Regions from separate parts of the Vibrio aestuarianus genome, predicted to be linked through region 2. Evidence: predicted binding sites of a transcription regulator. Region 2 holds the regulator's gene; each other region holds the start of a gene.
What was found. The regulator MetJ, encoded in region 2, represses methionine synthesis genes. The targets are predictions, from matches to a motif close to TTAGACNTNTANANGTCTAA.
Positions count from the first base shown of each region.

Region 1: a site for MetJ is predicted at 1,993-2,012, ahead of metN (methionine ABC transporter ATP-binding protein MetN). Genes of this name have one in related genera too.
Region 3: a site for MetJ is predicted at 2,078-2,097, ahead of metH (methionine synthase). Genes of this name have one in related genera too.

Region 1 covers NZ_JAKNYQ010000001.1:2,514,797-2,519,088, reverse strand. The annotation lists gene MCT08_RS11515 (MetQ/NlpA family lipoprotein) at 1-146, opposite strand, end outside; gene MCT08_RS11510 (methionine ABC transporter permease) at 195-872, opposite strand; gene metN (methionine ABC transporter ATP-binding protein MetN) at 862-1,896, opposite strand; gene gmhB (D-glycero-beta-D-manno-heptose 1,7-bisphosphate 7-phosphatase) at 2,109-2,660, shown strand; gene MCT08_RS11495 (MliC family protein) at 2,702-3,028, shown strand; gene treR (trehalose operon repressor TreR) at 3,086-4,033, shown strand; gene treB (PTS trehalose transporter subunit IIBC) at 4,200-4,292, shown strand, end outside.
Region 2 covers NZ_JAKNYQ010000001.1:571,655-575,946, forward strand. The annotation lists gene MCT08_RS02740 (bifunctional aspartate kinase/homoserine dehydrogenase II) at 1-334, opposite strand, end outside; gene MCT08_RS02745 (O-succinylhomoserine (thiol)-lyase) at 334-1,500, opposite strand; gene metJ (met regulon transcriptional regulator MetJ) at 1,785-2,108, shown strand; gene MCT08_RS02755 (malic enzyme-like NAD(P)-binding protein) at 2,265-3,542, opposite strand; gene rpmE (50S ribosomal protein L31) at 3,759-3,977, opposite strand; gene priA (primosomal protein N') at 4,245-4,292, shown strand, end outside.
Region 3 covers NZ_JAKNYQ010000001.1:3,024,906-3,029,197, reverse strand. The annotation lists tRNA gene MCT08_RS13775 (tRNA-Asp) at 1-76, shown strand, start outside; gene MCT08_RS13770 (cation:proton antiporter) at 649-1,965, opposite strand; gene metH (methionine synthase) at 2,147-4,292, shown strand, end outside.

The DNA of each region.
Region 1 (4,292 bases), 1.9 Mb from region 2:
GCAACTTCAGCAACTTGAGCTTCAGCACCAGCAATAACACCCACTCTGATTTTGCTGTTATCTACCGCTTTTTCACCACAGCCAGCAAGCACAAGTGCCGAAGCCGAGACGGCGATGGTAAGTAAACCCTTAAGGCTAAATTTCATAATTAACTCCTTGTTATAAAATGAATCTGTGTTTGTTTTTAGTATGATTTATCTGTGATCGACGCGGCGAACGAAAGTGTCACCGATCGACTGAATAATTTGCACGAGCACAATCAACATCACTACGGTGACTGCCATGATGCCAATATCGTAACGGTGGAAACCATAGCGAATAGCAACATCACCTAAGCCACCGCCGCCGACAGTACCGGCCATCGCTGAGTAGCTAACCAAAGTCACCAGTGTAATAGTGATAGAATTAACAATGGTTGGTAGCGCTTCAGGAAGCAATACTTTCCGAATGATCTGCATTGGTGTAGCGCCCATCGATTGCGCTGCCTCAACAAGGCCTGTAGGGACTTCCAGTAACGCACTTTCAATCAAGCGAGCGACAAATGGAATGGCGCCAATGGTGAGAGGAACAATTGCTGCGGTAGTACCAATAAAGGTGCCAACCAGTAATTTAGTAACAGGGATAATGGCAACCATCAACACTAGGAAAGGCACAGAGCGTCCGACATTCACAACCGCACCGAGAATGCTATTAAGTTTGGTGTTCTCTAGCAGTCCGCCTTTTTTACTGGTGTGTAAAATTACCCCTAGCGGAATACCGACAGCAAAACCAACAATCCCTGCAACGGCGACCATGTAAAGTGTTTGCCATGTCGCCATCAGTAGGAGATCGCCATTTAAGCTTAACCAATCTGTCACTGTATTAAAGGACATAACCAAGTACCTCTACTTTTACATTGTTTTCACGAAGAAACTCTAACGCAGCATTATCATCTGCTTCATTGCCAAATAACTCAGCGACCATCATGCCGAATTTTACGCCGCCTGCGTAATCTAAGTCTGAACTCAAAATGCTGACATCAATATTAAATTTGCGAGCAATTTGTGTCATCAATGGCGCATCAACGGTAGCTCCGGTGAACTCTAAACGAACTAAAGGATAACTGTTTGCGACACGAGTTGATTGCAAGCGTACTTGATAATCTTCAGGAATAGAAAGATCCAACGTTGAGCGAATAAATTGGTGCGCTAAGGTTGTTTTAGGGTGTGCGAAAATTTCACCCACAGTGCCTTTTTCTACCAACTCACCATCACCGATGATCGCCACTTCATGACAAATGCTTTTAACCACATCCATTTCATGGGTGATCAGCAATATAGTGATGTTTAGCGAACGGTTGATCTCTTTTAACAACTCTAAAATTGATTGGGTAGTCGCAGGGTCTAGAGCACTGGTCGCTTCATCGCACAATAGAACCTTAGGGTCTGAAGCCAGAGCGCGAGCAATAGCAACACGCTGTTTTTGACCACCACTAAGATTCGCTGGATAAGTATCCCGTTTATCAGCCAAACCTACTAATTGCAGTAACTCAGTCACTTTATTATCGATTGCTGATTTGTCTATTCCTGCAAGCTCTAGTGGTAGAGCGACATTGGCAAATACCGTTCGAGATGAAAGTAGATTGAAATGCTGGAAAATCATCCCGATGTTTCGACGAGCTTTACTCAATTCAGACTTACTTAATTTAGTGAGATCAACACCGTCAACAATCACAGAGCCAGTTGTTGGGGCTTCTAACATGTTAACGCAACGGATCAGTGTACTTTTCCCCGCACCCGAAGAACCGATAACACCAAAAATAGTGCCTTGCTTAATGTGAAGATTGATATCTTTCAACGCATTAATTTGTTTAGTGCCTTGATAGAACACCTTATTGACTTGACTAATTTGAATCATGGGAAAACCTGTGCAGGGATAACAGAATAAAATCTTGAACTCTATCTCACTTTGTAGACGATGCTATGGCTTAATTTGATTTAAGTCAATAGATATTTTTACGTCTAGACGTCTAAATGGTTGTAGCGGTTAAACCATAAAGTAATTAGGTAGTGATGAAAGAAATAAAGCGTGCAATAATTGTTGCAGATTCCCGAAATGAGAGAGTAATTTTGGCTAAACCAGCAGTGTTTTTAGATCGCGATGGCGTGATCAACGTGGACCATGGTTATGTGCATGATGAACATGACTTCGAGTTTATTGATGGTGTGTTTGAAGCAACGAAGAAGTTACAAGACATGGGCTATATGTTGGTCTTAGTTACAAACCAATCAGGCATTGCGCGTGGTAAATTCAGCGAAGATCGTTTCTTGTCGTTGACGCAATGGATGGATTGGAACTTTGTTGATCACGGGGTTGAATTTGACGGCTTTTATTACTGTCCTCACCATGCAGAACATGGTCAAGGTAAGTACAAAGAAGATTGCGACTGCCGTAAGCCAAAACCCGGTATGTTTATCTCTGCGCGAGACTTTCTCAAGATTGATATGGAGAAGTCTGTGATGGTGGGCGATAAAGCGGAAGATATGATGGCTGCAGAAGCCGCAGGCGTTGGTACCAAGATTTTAGTACGAACCGGAAAACCAGTAACTGAACAAGGCGAAGCATTAGCCTCGGTTGTACTTGATAGTATCCGAGAGGTTCCAGCTTTTTTGGCTAAGTAGCTAATGAAGGTCACTGTGTGGCCTTTTTTATTGGAGTTGATATGAAGAATGGCTTATTTGTATTTTTATCGGCAACATTATTATTAGCGGGGTGTTCACAAACGTTGACAGGTAGTGATGCTCCTTTGTTGCAGCATTATCAATGTGCTGCTGGTGGCTCGTTTGATGTTTCTTACCCGGATCAACAATCAGCGCTTTTACGGGTCGGTGGCAAACAATACACTCTGCTTCAAGTTCCTGCTGCATCGGGTGTTAAATATGTACTTGATGATAAAAGCAATCCTCAATCGGTAATGCTGCATACCAAAGGTGATGGAGCGACCCTCGAATTGAGTTCTACGTTTTATAAAGCGTGTAAAATTCAATAATTTTCTCTAATACGGTTGTGCTAACGCCGTTTTATCTTCTTCATTTAATAGGTCAGCATGAGCAGAAAACTCACTATTTTGGATATCGCAAAGCTTTCTGGTGTTGGTAAGTCAACGGTGTCTCGGGTTCTTACCAACGATCCTAAAGTGAAACCGGAAACCAGAGCTAAAGTAGAACGTGTGATTCAAGATTCTGGTTATGTCCCATCAAAGTCTGCTCAATTGATGCGCGGTGGCAGCCAGAAAGTTATCGGGGTCATTATCTCTCGTCTTGATTCTCCATCAGAGAACCGAGTTGTCGGCAACATTTTGCAATCACTTTATCAACATGGCTATGATGTAGTGATCATGGAAAGCCAATTCGATCGTTATAAAACCAATGAGCATCTTGAAGTACTGCGAAAACGCAATGTCGATGGGGTGATTGTTTTTGGGTTTACCGATCTCGATGTTGATCAATTAAGTCTATGGACCTCACGGGCAGTGGTTATCTCTATGGATACGGAATGTGTATCATCAATAAACTATGATAACGATGCAATCATTCAAGGTGCGTTGAGACATTTAAGCGAGCAGGGTATTGAGAATATTGCCTACATTGGGGTGGATCCTAGTGATAAAACCACGGGCAGTTTACGACTAGAATCTTATCTGAAATGGTGTCAACTCAACGGCCATTCTCCACATTATCGTACTGGTCGTTTACATCATGAAAGTGCCTACCAACTTGTTGATGAGGTGCTTTGTGCTGAAACTCAAGCCATTGTTTGTGCGAGTGATACTTTAGCTCTTGGGGTTATCAAGCGTCTTCAAGAGTTGGGACGCGATGACATCACAGTGACGGGAGTTGGCGGTAATGAACTGTTGTCATTCCTATTTCCTAATGTTTACAGTATCGATCCAGGTTACAGCCAAGCTGGTAAAAAAGCGGCTAATCTTCTGGTTTCTCAATTAAACGGTGAAACCAATTGTGTGCGTATCACACAATTACCTTTGATCAAGTAACTTATTCTTTAATCATGTGAATTAAAATTACTCTGTGATCACATTCAATTTATGGGACTGTTCCCATTTTGGTCTTTTATTATTTATGCCAATATTTCCGCATTGGTGGGAATGTTCCCACTAAAGAGAACAATAAACAAAATTCCAATATAGGGTGGACAAGGGTATGGCCAAAATAGCGAAGCAAGATGTTGCTCGTATTATCGAGCTGGTGGGTGGAAAAGAGAATATTGCGAGTGTGAGTCACTGTTTGACTCGT
Region 2 (4,292 bases):
CTGCACTTAGCGGTGCAGACAATTCACCTAACGCGCGTATTTCGGCATTTAATAGGTCGCGCAACGTCTTGGCTGAGTTGTCATCAAGTAGTGCGTCGATTAAGTTAGTTTGAAATTGACGAACCGCTTGTAGGTTCTCATGCGCTAATCGACCATCTTTTTTGAGAGCCTCAAGAAAGGCGATCAAGTGATTGGTGGTTTTGCCTGCCGCAGAAACCACCACTAAGTCGTTATTGTGTGAATACTCTTTTAAGATATTCACCACTCTTTTATAACATTCAGGGTCAGCAAGGCTACTGCCACCAAATTTATGCAGTTGTCGCAATGCCGTCATTAAAATGCCTCCTTGGCTTTGGCAAAGGCTTGTTGTAGATCGGCAATTAAATCATGAGCATCTTCTAAACCCACTGACAGGCGTAATAGTTGCGTTGAAATGCCGGCTTCAGCCAAAGCTTCGTCACCCATAGCGCGATGTGTCATTGATGCTGGATGGCAAATGAGGCTTTCGACACCGCCCAAAGATTCAGCCAGTGAGAACAGCTCTAACTGGCCGACAAAAAACTTCAACTGCTCAAAGCTTCCGGCAAATTCAAAACTGAGCATTGAGCCAAATCCTGACTGCTGTTTTTTCGCAATTTCATGGCCTGGGTGTTGTGGCAGACTAGGGTGATAAATCGTTTTCACCAATGCTTCGTGTTGCAAATAAGCTAAAATTGCACCCGCATTTTCCTCATGAACACGCATGCGAGCACCCAACGTACGAATACCACGCAGTGTCATATAGCTGTCAAATGGTGTCCCCGTTGCGCCAAGGCAGTTGCCCCACCAGGCTAATTCTTCAGCGTGTTGCTCGGTTTTGGTAATAACAACGCCACCGATCACATCAGAGTGACCATTGATGTATTTTGTAGTGGAGTGGATAACGAAGTCTGCCCCAAGCAACAATGGTTTTTGAAATATAGGGGTAAGGAAGGTGTTATCGACGGCTACGAGTGCACCAACTTGATGCGCTTGGTGACAAATGTCGGCAATATCGACAACGCGCACAAGTGGGTTCGAGGGGGTTTCTAGCAATACCAATTTCGGTTTTTTAGCCAGCGCAGCACTTAAAGCTTCATGGTCAGATTGATCAACAAACAAGACATTGAAATCGCCTTTTTTGGCGCGAGTATTAAATAGACGATAGGTACCGCCATAACAGTCATGGGGGGCAACAATTAGATCATTTGCGCTAAGAAATGCAGACGCCCATAAATTGAGTGCAGAAGTGCCGCAGTTAGTGACGACAGCGCCAAGACCGGACTCGAGCTCATACAGCGCTTTTTCAAGCAAGCCGCGGTTTGGATTCCCTGAACGGGTGTAATCGTATTGAGGTACTTCACCAAAAGCAGGAAAGCCATAATTTGTCGAAAGATAAATTGGTGGTACAACAGCGTGGTATTGAGAATCTGATTCAATACCAGTACGAACAGCGATGGTGGCTGGCTTGCGAGTAGTCATAACGGTTTCCTTGCCTAATAAACTCACTGAGAGTGACATCCTACAGGGGTATTCTTATCTTCTTTAGAGTTGCCGCCGAGAGAAACTCAAGTTACTTTGGGTATACACCATATCTGATAATGTTTGATATTGCTGCTTCCCAGACTGATAGCGTTACACTTTACCGATCAAAAAATAAGACGTCAACACTTCTGGACGTCTATATGTCTTTGCTTATGGCGGTAAATCCCGCTAAAATCAGCCATCAAACTTTTTCTGACAAATTACGATAACGAAGGTGCGCAATGGCAGACTGGAATGGGGAATACATTAGCCCATACGCTGAACACGGTAAAAAAAGTGAGCAGGTGAAAAAAATCACCGTTTCAATCCCATTGAAAGTGCTGAAAGTATTAACTGATGAACGCACTCGCCGTCAGATCAATAACTTACGTCATGCAACCAACAGTGAGTTGCTATGCGAAGCTTTTTTGCATGCTTATACCGGCCAACCTTTACCGACCGATGAAGATTTAAGAAAAGATCGCCCAGATGATATTCCAACAGAAGCGAAAGCATTGATGACCGCGATGGGCATTGAGTTTGAAGCATACGATGATGAAGCGTAACGCGCCACATCGATAACACTTTGTCTTTATTTTTGGAAAAGTGACCACAATGGTGTGCTGATCTGCAAAACCTGCACATGATTTTTCTGATATCACTCAAAAACAAAAAAAACCGCAGAACGAAAGCTGCGGTTTTTTTGTTTTCAAGCGACAACGTTACTCTTGCATGTAGCCTTCTGGCATTTCAATGCGAGCTACGCCTGAGTCAACCGCTGCCTGAGCGACGGCTTTTGCTACGCGAGGTAGTAGGCGAGGATCCATTGGTTTTGGAATGATGTAGTCAGGACCAAAACTTAGAGATTCAACTCCAGCTGCTTTAAGTACTTCAACAGGTACTTCTTCTTTGGCCAACTGGCGAATGGCTTCGACAGCCGCTAGCTTCATTTGATCATTGATTTCACTGGCGCGTACATCTAAAGCACCGCGGAAGATGAATGGGAAACACAATACGTTATTAACTTGGTTTGGATAGTCACTGCGGCCAGTACCCATAATTAAATCATCACGTACTGCATTGGCAAGTTCTGGCTTAATTTCAGGATCTGGGTTTGAACAAGCGAACACAACCGGCTTGTCGGCCATCAGTTTCAATGCTTCCGCTGGCAGTAGATTCGGGCCTGATACCCCTAGGAATAAATCAGCGCCAGTGATGGCGTCTTCCAAGGTTCGCTTATCGGTGTTGCTCGCAAAAAGCTGCTTATATTCATTCAGATCATCACGGCGGGTGTGAATCACACCTTTACGATCAAGCATGTAGATTTTTTCACGCATCGCCCCACATTTGATCAGCAGTTCCATACATGCTGTTGCTGCTGCACCTGCACCAAGACAGACAATGGTACATTCGTTTAGATTTTTGCCTTGTAGTTCAATAGCATTGAGCATGCCCGCTGCCGTAACAATTGCCGTTCCGTGCTGGTCATCGTGGAAAACTGGAATATTACAACGCTCAATTAAGCGACGTTCAATTTCAAAGCAGTCTGGTGCTTTGATGTCTTCGAGGTTAATGCCACCAAACGTATCGGCAATATTGGCGACGGTATCGACGAATTCATCAATGGTACGGTGTTTTACTTCAATGTCGATTGAATCAAGGCCAGCAAAACGTTTGAATAATAGTGCCTTACCTTCCATTACTGGCTTAGAAGCCATTGGCCCTAAGTTGCCTAAACCAAGAATTGCAGTGCCGTTAGAGATAACTGCGACCATGTTGCCTTTCGCTGTATATTTATAAACGTTATCTACATTTTGTGCGATTTCACGAACCGGTTCAGCAACGCCAGGGCTGTAAGCTAGCGCGAGATCTTCAGCTGAGTCTGCTGGTTTCGTGAGAGATACCGCGATTTTACCTGCCGTCGGGTAAGCGTGGTAATCGAGCGCACGTTGACGAAATTGTTCTTCTGCAGTCAATTCTTGATTATGGTCATCTGACATAGGTTTAGGTGCTCGTATTGGGTTGGAAAGGTCAATGATTCTAATGGATGTCAGTCAAACTTCCTAGGTAGGAACGCGACGTGCTTCATTAAAAATGGCTGAAAACCGTGCTGATAAGACCTGAGAGTGATGACAAAAATCACTATATAAAAAAAATGCCAATAAAAAAGGATGCCGAAGCATCCTTTTTTAATTCTATTACAAAATAGTAAATAATTACTTTTTGCTAGATAGAGCACCGAAACGCTTGTTGAAGCGATCTACACGGCCGCCTGTATCAACGATACGTTGCTTACCAGTGTAGAATGGGTGACATTTGTCACACACGTCTAGGTGGATAGATTCTTTGCCTAGAGTTGAGCTGAACTCGAATGCGTTGCCGCAAGAACAAGTTGCGCTAACTGCTTTGTATTCTGGGTGGATACCAGCTTTCATGGGATAACCTCAAATTGGGCCGTGTCGCTATCCGAATCTGAGCCGGACACCACACGTAGTTAATAAAAAATGTTGATACCGCTTCATGTTCAATAGTGAGCACTAAGCCATATCATCAAGGCGCGATATATTAATGAATCATCTGCAGTGGATCAAGCCATTTCGCCGCTATTTTCGCCACATTTTTGTACAGTGACGAAGCTCGAATTTAATGGAAGCATCCAGTAGACTGTGTTTTCTTACTTTTTGTACCACTAATGGACGATTATGCGCCCCACCATTGCACGAGTTGCCTTACCTGTACCACTGGATAAA
Region 3 (4,292 bases), 2.5 Mb from region 2:
GAGCGGTAGTTCAGTTGGTTAGAATACCGGCCTGTCACGCCGGGGGTCGCGGGTTCGAGTCCCGTCCGCTCCGCCACTTTATTAGAAACCTCAGCAGCAATGCTGGGGTTTTTTGCGTTTGGGGCATTAAACTATACTCGTTACCTCTTTTCCTACTAGTCTCTCTTCTCTTCCCATGTCTTATTGCTACAACGACAGATGTGCACAGCACTAAAAAATGAGTATGAAAAAGCCGATACAGTATGTTGAAAAATAACGATACGGCTTAAGTTCTATAGGATTAACTTTGCTGAATAAGGTGGGATATGGACAATGGTTAAGTTTAAATGCTTTTTCTCTAGATAATGTTGGCGCCAACTCGCGGTGCAACTGCACCAAACAGATAAGCGTAGCCAAATTGCTGCTGAACAGCTCTAGACTTTGTCCTTCTTTTTTACTAAATCCTTATTGCGGTATTATTCTGCCCCAATCTAGTTTCGTCTTGAAACTGGATATCAACGTGCTCTAGCTTAAAATAATCGGGGAGCCTAAGAATCGTTTCTATTTTAAATTTTTAAATCATCAAATACGTTAGATTTAAAAAAGTCGACACGCAGTGGTATCGACTTGGTGATTCAACAGATATTGTGAGATGTATTCGAATCGGGATTAACTTTCTTGTTCTTGGACTACTGTCGATTCTGTGGCTTCCCTTTGTTTTTCAGCCTGTTTCGCTTTTTCGATCAAAGGAGTAATGGTTGAGCCTTGGATCAGTATCGAAAATACTACAACGGCATACGTCATAACCAGTATCAGTTCTTTTACATCGATCAGCTTATCCGGAATGACTAAAATTCCAGAGGGAATCGATAGAGCCATTGCTAGTGCTAATCCTCCGCGTAGTCCTCCCCAAGTAAGAATCTTAATCGACCATGGGTTATAGCTTCGGTAACGTTTAAAGCCAATGTACGATAAGAAAACACTAAGGTAGCGAGCACATAATACAAGCGGAACGGAAAATGCCATTAACATCCAATCTTCTTCATGAAATTGGAAGAGTAGCATCGACATACCAATCAACAGGAACAATACCCCATTGAGGAATTCATCAACTAACTCCCAGAAGTGATCTAAATGCTCTTCGCTTTCCTTTGAGAAACCGATAAAGCGGGTCCAGTTACCGATCATGATACCGGATACCACCATTGCGAGTGGCCCAGAGACATGTATGACATCTGCAAAAACGTAACCAGCGGTTGGAATACCGATGGTTAATAACAGCTCCATAGAGTGGTCATTAGTCGCGCTAATAAGGTAGTGAAATAATAAACCGAGAGCTAGGCCGTAGATAATTCCCCCCATAGCTTCTTGTGCAAACAGCATGGTGACACTACCAACGGTCGGAGTTTCTGTACCGAATGCGATAGTAAATATTGTGACAAAGATAACTAGACCAAAACCGTCGTTGAAGAGAGATTCCCCTTCAATTTGAGTTGAGATACGTTTAGGCGCATCAAGTTTTTTGACAATGGCTAACACAGCTATTGGGTCGGTTGGTGAAATCAGCGCGCCGAATAATAAGCAATACACAAGGTCAAATTGAATGTCTATCAGCTGGCAGAAGCCATAGAGGCCAAAACCAATGAAGAAGGTTGAAAACAATGTTGCTCCAAGTGCGAGAACAGTTATTTCCCATTTTTGATCTTTAAGATTAGGCAGTTTAATACCTAAGCCACCCGCAAAAAGAAGAAAGCCCAGGATCCCTTTGAGTAAAAAATTTTCAAAGTTGATGCTATTAACTGTATCGATAGCAATCTCAGTGAGATGAAACCAATCGTTTTGACCCGCAATTAAGATTAATAACGAAAGCATCATAGAACCTGCGGTGATAGCAATGGTGGTTTGCATCTTTCCTATCTTACTGTTTAAGAAAGCAATCATCATCGCGGCTGCCGATAGGAAGCACAAAGTATAGTAGACCGACATTTTTTTCTCAGTGTGTAACAAAATATGAACAAATTCTCCTTCTATGGTGAGCAAATAGCAAACACTTTTTCATTACATCAGAGTTAACAACAAGCAGCGATTAAAGTGCTGTTTAGACGTCTAGATTTCTAACGGTTATATGATAGGATGTGGAAATAAAGAAAAGGAATGAGGCTGTACTGTGGGAAGAAAAGTGAAGAGTCAAATTGAAGCTCAATTGCAACAAAGAATATTGTTGATCGATGGTGGTATGGGCACCATGATTCAGGGTTACAAGCTTGAAGAGCAAGATTATCGAGGAGAGCGTTTTGCTAATTGGCCAAGTGATCTAAAAGGCAATAACGATCTCCTAGTATTGACGCAGCCTCAATTGATAAAAGAGATCCATTGTGCTTATTTAGAGGCCGGTGCTGATATTCTTGAAACCAATACCTTTAATGCGACGACTATCGCAATGGCTGACTATGATATGCAAGCCATCAGTGATGAAATCAACTTTGCTGCTGCAAAATTAGCGCGTGAAGTCGCTGATGAATGGACCGCTAAAACACCGCATAAACCCCGTTACGTGGCCGGTGTACTCGGTCCAACTAACCGTACCTGTTCTATCTCTCCAGATGTGAATGATCCTGGCTTCCGCAATGTCAGTTTTGATCAACTTGTTGAAGCGTACTCAGAATCAACACGAGCTTTAATCAAAGGTGGCTGTGATTTAATTCTTATTGAAACCATTTTTGACACATTAAATGCCAAAGCGTGTGCTTTCGCCGTCGATACGGTTTTTGAAGAGCTCGGTTATAAGTTGCCTGTGATGATTTCAGGGACGATAACGGATGCCTCAGGTCGTACCCTTTCAGGGCAGACAACAGAAGCGTTCTACAATGCACTTCGCCACGTGGAGCCGATCTCTTTTGGTTTAAACTGCGCTCTAGGTCCCGATGAACTACGCCAATATGTTGAAGAGTTGTCACGTATTTCTGAATGCTACGTTTCAGCGCACCCTAATGCCGGTTTACCAAATGCATTTGGTGAGTATGATCTGGAAGCGAAAGAGATGGCAGAGCATATTGCTGAGTGGGCGCAAGCTGGGTTTCTAAATTTAGTTGGTGGCTGCTGTGGTACAACGCCAGAACATATTCGACAAATGGCACAAGCAGTTGAAGGAGTGAAGCCTCGCTCTTTGCCTGAATTGCCAAAGTCGTGTCGTTTGTCTGGTTTGGAGCCGTTAACCATCGCGAAAGATACATTATTTGTTAATGTTGGCGAGCGAACAAACGTTACGGGTTCCGCACGTTTCAAACGATTAATCAAAGAAGAGCTATATGATGAAGCGCTACACGTAGCGCGTGAGCAAGTCGAAAATGGTGCTCAAATCATCGATATCAACATGGATGAAGGGATGCTTGATGCTGAGGCGTGCATGGTGCGTTTCCTTAATCTATGTGCTTCTGAGCCTGAAATATCAAAAGTGCCTATCATGGTTGACTCTTCTAAGTGGGAAGTCATTGAGGCCGGTCTTAAATGTATCCAAGGTAAAGGCATCGTTAACTCGATCTCTTTGAAAGAAGGTAAAGAAAAATTCGTTGAACAAGCGAAGCTGATCCGTCGCTATGGTGCGGCGGTTATTGTGATGGCTTTCGATGAAGTGGGCCAAGCTGATACACGTCAACGGAAAATCGAAATTTGTACCAATGCTTATCGTATTTTAGTCGATGAGGTTGGTTTCCCCGCAGAAGATATCATCTTCGATCCAAATATTTTTGCTGTTGCTACGGGAATTGACGAGCATAACAACTACGCCGTTGACTTTATCGAAGCGGTTGCAGACATCAAACGCGATTTACCTTACGCCATGATCTCCGGTGGAGTCTCCAACGTTTCGTTTTCTTTCCGCGGTAACAACTATGTTCGTGAAGCAATTCACGCGGTATTCCTTTACCACTGTTTTAAAAATGGTATGGATATGGGGATCGTCAACGCTGGTCAATTGGAGATCTACGACAACGTTCCAGAAAAACTGCGGGATGCCGTAGAGGATGTAATTCTAAATCGCCGCGACGACAGTACCGAACGTTTATTAGATATTGCGGCTGAATATGCAGATAAAGGCGTAGGAAAAGAAGAAGATGCTAGTGCACTTGAGTGGAGAACATGGTCGGTTGAAAAGCGCTTAGAGCATGCGTTAGTTAAAGGCATTACAGAATTTATCGTTGAAGATACTGAAGAAGCCCGTCTTAATGCGAGCAAACCATTAGAGGTAATTGAAGGCCCATTAATGGATGGCATGAACGTAGTTGGTGACCTATTTGGTGAGGGTAAAATGTTCT